Regions from separate parts of the Saccharothrix sp. NPDC042600 genome, predicted to be linked through region 1. Evidence: riboswitches for the same ligand, from Rfam matches in the RefSeq annotation. Region 1 holds a riboswitch; each other region holds the start of a gene.
What was found. Region 1 has a riboswitch for glycine ahead of gcvT (glycine cleavage system aminomethyltransferase GcvT). Riboswitches for the same ligand answer to the same signal wherever they lie in the genome.
Positions count from the first base shown of each region.

Region 2: linked by a shared signal. The riboswitch ahead of gcvH (glycine cleavage system protein GcvH) and the one ahead of gcvT (glycine cleavage system aminomethyltransferase GcvT) in region 1 are both predicted to bind glycine.
Region 3: linked by a shared signal. The riboswitch ahead of gcvP (aminomethyl-transferring glycine dehydrogenase) and the one ahead of gcvT (glycine cleavage system aminomethyltransferase GcvT) in region 1 are both predicted to bind glycine.

Region 1 covers NZ_JBEZBW010000108.1:6,955-9,211, forward strand. The annotation lists gene gcvT (glycine cleavage system aminomethyltransferase GcvT) at 1-1,022, opposite strand, end outside; glycine riboswitch at 1,125-1,229, opposite strand; glycine riboswitch at 1,230-1,322, opposite strand; gene AB0A74_RS36475 (DUF3817 domain-containing protein) at 1,628-1,930, opposite strand; gene AB0A74_RS36480 (hypothetical protein) at 1,952-2,257, opposite strand, start outside.
Region 2 covers NZ_JBEZBW010000039.1:778-3,034, reverse strand. The annotation lists gene ald (alanine dehydrogenase) at 1-693, opposite strand, end outside; glycine riboswitch at 893-984, shown strand; gene gcvH (glycine cleavage system protein GcvH) at 1,132-1,512, shown strand; gene AB0A74_RS22730 (L-serine ammonia-lyase) at 1,519-2,257, shown strand, end outside.
Region 3 covers NZ_JBEZBW010000099.1:493-2,749, forward strand. The annotation lists gene AB0A74_RS35205 (MerR family transcriptional regulator) at 40-606, shown strand; glycine riboswitch at 738-828, shown strand; gene gcvP (aminomethyl-transferring glycine dehydrogenase) at 989-2,257, shown strand, end outside.

The DNA.
Region 1 (2,257 bases):
GTGCCGGGCTCGGCGTGCGCGGGCGGCACGTAGGCCATCGCCACGGAGTAGCCCAGCGTCGGCGACAGCGCGCCACTGGTGACCTCGCCGATCGCGTTGCCCTCGGCGTCCAGCACGGCGTAGCCGTGGCGGGGGGCGCGGCGGGACTCGGTCTTCAGGCCGACCAGCTTGGCCTCGACGCCCGCCTCGGCCACCTTCGCCAGCGGCTCGCGGCCCACGAAGTCGTCCGGCTTGTCCAGCTTGACCACGCGGCCCAGGTTGGCGTGGTAGGGCGTGCGGGACGTGCTCAGCTCGTTGCCGTACAGCGGCATCCCGGCCTCCAGGCGCAGGGTGTCGCGGCAGCCCAGGCCGGCGGGCTTGAGGTCGTGCGGCTCGCCGGCGGCGAGCAGCGCCTGCCACACGTGCGGGGCGTCGGCGGGGTCGAGGAACAGCTCGAAGCCGTCCTCGCCGGTGTAGCCGGTGCGGGCGAGCAGCGCGGGCCGGCCGGCCACCTCGGTCGGGTAGGAGGCGTAGTACTTGACCGTGGCCAGGTCCGTCCCGGTCAGGCCCGCCAGGATGGCGACCGCCTTGGGGCCCTGCACGGCCAGCAGCGCGTAGTCGGTGGACTTGTCCTCGACGGTGGTGTCGAAGCCCTCGGCGCGCTCCCGCAGGGCCGCGAAGACGACGGCGGCGTTGGAGGCGTTGGCGACGACCAGGTACTCCTGGTCACCGGTGCGGTACACGATCAGGTCATCGATCACGCCGCCGTCGGCCTGGCAGATCATGGTGTAGCGGGCGCGGCCCACGCCGATCGCGGACGCGTGGCCGACCAGCGCGTGGTCGAGCGCGGCGCCGGCCTGCGGGCCGGTCAGGACGATCTCGCCCATGTGCGTCAGGTCGAACAGGCCCGCCGACGTGCGCACGGCGTGGTGCTCGGCCAGCTCGCTGTCGTAGCGCAGCGGCATCCGCCAGCCCGCGAAGTCGGTGAACTGGGCGCCCAGCGCCTCGTGCTCGGCGTGCAGCGGCGTCCGGCGGGTTTCCACGGGGTCCTCCCTGATGGCGGGCACGGCAGTGGCGCCGACCGGGTGGGTCGGCCTGCCGCTACGAAGGATGACACGGTCCATCGAGACTCCTCGTCCGAGTGAGCCTCCCCCTCTGTCATGAGCCTGAGAGCTTCGCCGGGACCCCGCACGTCGGCGGGGGCGGCTTGCACCGTGGGCGAGGCGCTGGCGCCTGCTTTCCAGAGTTGCCTTCGTCGGGCGGTAGCTGTGCCTGAGAGATTCCGGGGAGGAGTTGCTCCTTCGGCGCCCCGTAGTGGGTGGGGACTCTCCCGCGCGACATCGACGGCCGTGTTCAGTTGGTACCGCCAGACGCTAGTTGTGCCTGGTCGGCCCGGTCAACACGAACCCGGTCACCACGGGCGCGGCCGACGCTCGCGAGACCGCCGCGGAAGCGGCCCGACCGGAGGTGGCGGCGGCCCGACCGAGGCTCGTGGCGGCCCGACCAGGTGTGGCGGCGACCCGACCTGAGGTGGCGGCCCGCCCGAGGCTCGTAGCGACCCGACCAGGTGTGGCAGCGGCCCGACCGGACGTAGCGGCGGCCGACGCGGAGGTGGCGGCGGCCCGACCCGGGGTGGCGGCCGGCGTGGTCACAGGGCGCGCTCGGCCTTCACGCTTTCGACGACCTTGCGCTCGGCGTAGAACGACACGAACGGGATCGTGCCGGCGAGCAGCACCAGCGCGGTGCCCTTGAGCGACCAGCGGGCCTTGAGGGCCAGGTCCACCGTGATCACCAGGTAGATCGCGTAGAGGAAGCCGTGGACCGGGCCGACGACCTTCATCATGCCGTCCTGGTCGCCGAGGTACTTCACGCCCATCGCGGCCACGAGCAGCAGCAGGCCCACACCGACCACGTAAGCCATGAACCGGAACCGGCCCAACGCACCGCTCATCGCCCTACCGACCGCCTTCGCTCACCGCTGGTCCCGCGCGTGGAGTTCGCGGAGGTAGCGGTTGTAGGCCGCCAGCTCGTCGTCCTCGTCGTCGTGCGCGGGTGTCCTGACGGGGTCCACGGTAACGACCGGCTCCGACGGCGCGGCCACCGGCTCCCCCGCCACCTGCGACGACGTGTCCGCGCCCACAGCGGCGTCCGCCGCGCGCCGCTGGGCGGCGAGCTTGCGCATCCGCCACACCATGAACGCGGGGAACAGGCCGAACAGGGGCCACTGGAAGACGTAACCGAGGTTCTGGAAGGTCCCCCCGGCCTGGGAGAACCGCTC
Region 2 (2,257 bases), on a different contig from region 1:
CTCGCGCACGGCCTGCTCGACCGAGTAGCGGTTGGACGTGACGGTGCGCAGCTGCCCGCGGTAGAGGGCGTCGATGTGGCGCAGCCGGTCCACGTTGGTGTCGAGGATCTCCACGTCCGCGCCCATGCCCACGGCGATCGTGGCCGCGTTCAGGCCCGCCACGCCGCCGCCGATGACGACCACGCGCGCCGGGTGCACGCCGGGCACGCCACCGGGCAGCACGCCCCGGCCGCCGGACGGCTTCATCAGCGAGAACGCGCCCACCTGCGGCGCGAGCCGACCCGCCACCTCGGACATCGGGGCCAGCAGCGGCAGCGCGCCGTTCGCCGTCTGCACGGTCTCGTAGGCGATCGCGGTCGTGCCGGACGCGATCAGCGCCTCGGTCAACGGCCGGTCCGCCGCCAGGTGCAGGTAGGTGAACAGGGTCTGGCCCTTGCGCAGCAGCGGGTACTCCCGCTCGATCGGCTCCTTGACCTTGAGCACCAGGTCGCCCTCGGCCCACACGTCCTCGGCGGTGGCCAGGACCTTCGCGCCGGCGGCGAGGTACTCCTCGTCGGTGATGGCGGACCCGAGCCCCGCGCCCGCCTCGACGAACACGTCGTGGCCGCGCAGGGTCAGCTCGTGGGCGCCGGCGGGGGTCAGCGCGACGCGGTACTCGTGGTTCTTGATCTCGCGGGGTACTGAGATCCGCACGGTGGGGCTCCTTCAGCCGTTGTTACGCCAAAGGTCCGGTACTCCGAATCCACTGTCATCGTGCGAGCGGCACTAACCGGCAGGGGTGGGTTTGTGTCGAGTGAACAAGACTGGACGCTCGTTGACACCCGTCACGCCGACGACTTAGCGTGCTCGCGACCGCCCAACTGAACATCGGCCGCGGCGCCCTCCCGGCGCCGGAACCCGAGCGGGAGAGTCCCCGGCACGTCCGGGGCGCCGAAGGAGCAAGTACCCCGCACACTCTCAGGCAACGAGAACCGCTCGGGCGAGGCGACTCTGGAAAGCGTGCTCACGCGCGCACCCACGGTGCAAGCTGTGCCCGATCGACGGTTCCACCGTCGCGACGCCGCACAGCGAAGCTCTCAGGTCCCAGGACAGAGTGGGGATCCGACCGACCGTGGCTTCAGGAGCGCTGACATGACTTTTCCGGAGAACCTGCTCTACACCGCCGAGCACGAGTGGGTCGACTGGGCGCCGGGTACCCAGGACCCCGTGGCGGTCGGCATCACGTCCTACGCGGCGGAGTCCCTGGGCGACATCGTGTTCGTCCAGTTGCCGAACGTCGGCGAGCGCGTGAAGTCCGGCGACGTCTGCGGCGAGCTGGAGTCGACCAAGTCCGTGAGCGACCTGTACGCGCCGGTCAGCGGCGAGGTCGTGGAGGTCAACCAGGCCGCCGCCGACGACCCGTCGCTGATCAACAACGACCCGTACGGCGCGGGCTGGCTGTTCAAGGTGCGCGTCGAGGACGCGACGGGCCTGCTCACCGCCGGCAAGTACGCGGAACTGACCGGGGACTGACCCGCCGTGGCGATCAGCGTCTTCGACCTGTTTTCCGTCGGCATCGGGCCGTCCAGCTCCCACACGGTCGGCCCGATGCGCGCCGCGACGATGTTCGTGGCGCGCCTGGGGCACCGGCTGACGTCCGTGGACCGGGTGCACGTCCAGCTGTTCGGCTCGCTGGGCGCCACCGGGCACGGGCACGGCAGCCCCAAGGCCGTGCTGCTGGGCCTGGAGGGCCACAAGCCCGAGGAAGTGGACCCGACGGCCGCCGAAGGGCGCGTGGCCGAGATCCGCGCGTCCCGCCGGCTGCTCCTGGGCGGGGTGCGCGACATCCCGTTCGTCGAGGACACCGACCTGGTGATGCACCGGCGCAAGTCGCTGCCGTTGCACCCCAACGGGATGAGCTTCACGGCGTACTCCGGGGACGAGGTCCTGGACGAGGCCGTGTACTACTCCGTGGGCGGCGGTTTCGTGGTGGACGAGCACGCCACCGGCACCGACCGCATCAAGGCCGACGAGACCGAACTGGCCCACCCGTTCAAGACCGGCGACGAACTGCTGGCCCGGACGCGGGAGACGGGCCTGTCCATCTCCGAGGTCATGCTGGCCAACGAGCTGTCGTGGCGCACGGAGGAGGAGGTCCGCTCGGGCCTGCTCCACATCTGGGGCGTCATGCAGGAGTGCGTCGAACGGGGCTGCACGGAGACCGGCGTGCTGCCGGGCGGCTTGAAGGTGCGCCGGCGCGCGGCCGAGATGCGCCAGC
Region 3 (2,257 bases), on a different contig from region 1:
GTCGCCGGCCAGTCGTGGCCGGACCGAGGGGAGGCAGGCGTGGTCGAGGAAGCGCCCATCCGGGCCGGAACCGGCGAACAGGGTGAGCTGTTCCCGGACTCCTCGCTGCCGGACGAACTCGTCGGGTACCGCGGCCCGGCCGCGTGCCAGATCGCGGGCATCACCTACCGCCAGCTCGACTACTGGGCCCGCACCGGCCTGGTCAACCCGACGATAAGGAGTGCCCACGGCTCCGGTAGCCAACGGCTCTACTCGTTCAAGGACATCCTGGTCCTCAAGGTCGTGAAGCGGCTGCTCGACACCGGCGTGAGCCTGCAGAACATCCGCGTCGCGGTCGACCACCTGCGCCGCCGCGGCGTCCAGGACCTCGCCCGCATCACGCTGTTCAGCGACGGCACCACGGTCTACGAGTGCACGTCGCCCGAGGAGGTCGTGGACCTGCTGCAGGGCGGCCAGGGCGTGTTCGGCATCGCGGTCAGCGGCGCCATGCGGGAGATCAGCGGCACCATCCACGAGTTCCCCGCCGAACGCGCGGACGGGCTCGCGGTGGACGAGACCCCCAACGACGAGCTGTCCCGGCGCAGGCGGACGCGGGCCATCGGCTGACCCCGGAGTCCACGGCGCGAGCGGCACGAGCGGCTGGTACCCGCTCCCCCGCCGCGCCAAACCTGTGAGATCCGCGTCGCGTCCGTGACGGTTGTCGTTCACCCGCCGGGTACGATTCGCGCGTAGTCGCTTTATCCCGTGCGGGAGAGTCCGAGCCAGTCTCGGCGCCGAAGGAGCAAATCCTCCCCGGAACCTCTCAGGCGCAAGGACCGCACGGGTGAGACGCCTCTGGAAAGCGGGTCGGGCACGTGGACCCCGCCGACGGTGCAAGCCCGGTCGCACGTGGACCGGGTGAAGCTCTCAGGCGCCCGACGAGAACGGGCAGAAGACAGAGGGGGAGGGCAACGGCAGAAGTGTGTCCGTAGCCCGAAAGGCGCCTTCCATGACGCAGGACCGCATCCCCCTCGCCGCCCTTGAGCACGGCACCCCCTTCGCCGACCGGCACGTCGGCCCCCGGCCCGCCGAGCTGGCCCGCATCCTGGACGTCATCGGCGTCGGCTCCCTGGAGGAACTGGCCCAGCGCGCCGTGCCCGAGTCGATCCGGGAACGCGAACTGGTGCTGGACCTGCCCGCGCCCGCCACCGAGACCGAGGCGCTGGCCGAGCTGCGCGCCCTGGCCGCCCGCAACAAGCCGCTCACCCAGATGATCGGCATGGGCTACTACGGCACCCACACCCCGCCGGTGATCCGCCGCAACGTCCTGGAGAGCCCCGCCTGGTACACGGCCTACACGCCCTACCAGCCCGAGATCTCCCAGGGCCGCCTCGAAGCGCTGCTGAACTTCCAGACCATGGTCGGCGACCTGACCGGTCTGCCGCTGGCCAACGCGTCCATGCTGGACGAGTCCACCGCCGCCGCCGAGGCGATGACCCTGGTCCGCCGCGCGGGTCGCAGCGAGTCCGCCAAGTTCGTCGTGGACGCCGACACGCTGCCGCAGACGCTGGCCGTCATCGAGACCCGCGCCGAGCCGCTGGGCATCGAGATCGTCACCGCCGACCTGTCGCAGGGCCTGGAGGGTCTGGGCCTGGGCGGCGACTTCTTCGGCGTGCTGCTGTCCTACCCGGGCGCGTCCGGCGTCGTGCGCGACTACGCCGCGCTGGTGGAGGAGATCCACGCGGCCGGCGCGCACGCCGTGTTCGCCGCGGACCTGCTGGCCCTGACGCTGCTGCGCCCGCCGGGCGAGATCGGCGCGGACGTCGTCGTCGGCACCACCCAGCGCTTCGGCGTGCCGATCGGCTTCGGCGGCCCGCACGCCGGGTACATGGCCGTCCGCCAGGGCCTGGAGCGCCAGCTCCCCGGCCGCCTGGTCGGCGTGTCCGTGGACGCGGACGGCAACCTGGCCTACCGGCTCGCGCTGCAGACCCGCGAGCAGCACATCCGCCGCGAGAAGGCCACCAGCAACATCTGCACCGCGCAGGTCCTGCTGGCCGTGATGGCGTCGATGTACGCGGTCTACCACGGCCCCGACGGCCTGCGCGCCATCGCGACCCGCACCCACCGCCTGGCCACCGTGCTCGCCGCGGGCCTGTGCGAGAACGGCGTCGAGGTCGTGCACGGCGAGTTCTTCGACACCGTGCGGGCCCGCGTCGAGGGCCGGGCGGCCGAGGTCGTCGCCACCGCCCGCGACCTGGGCGTCAACCTGTGGCAGGTG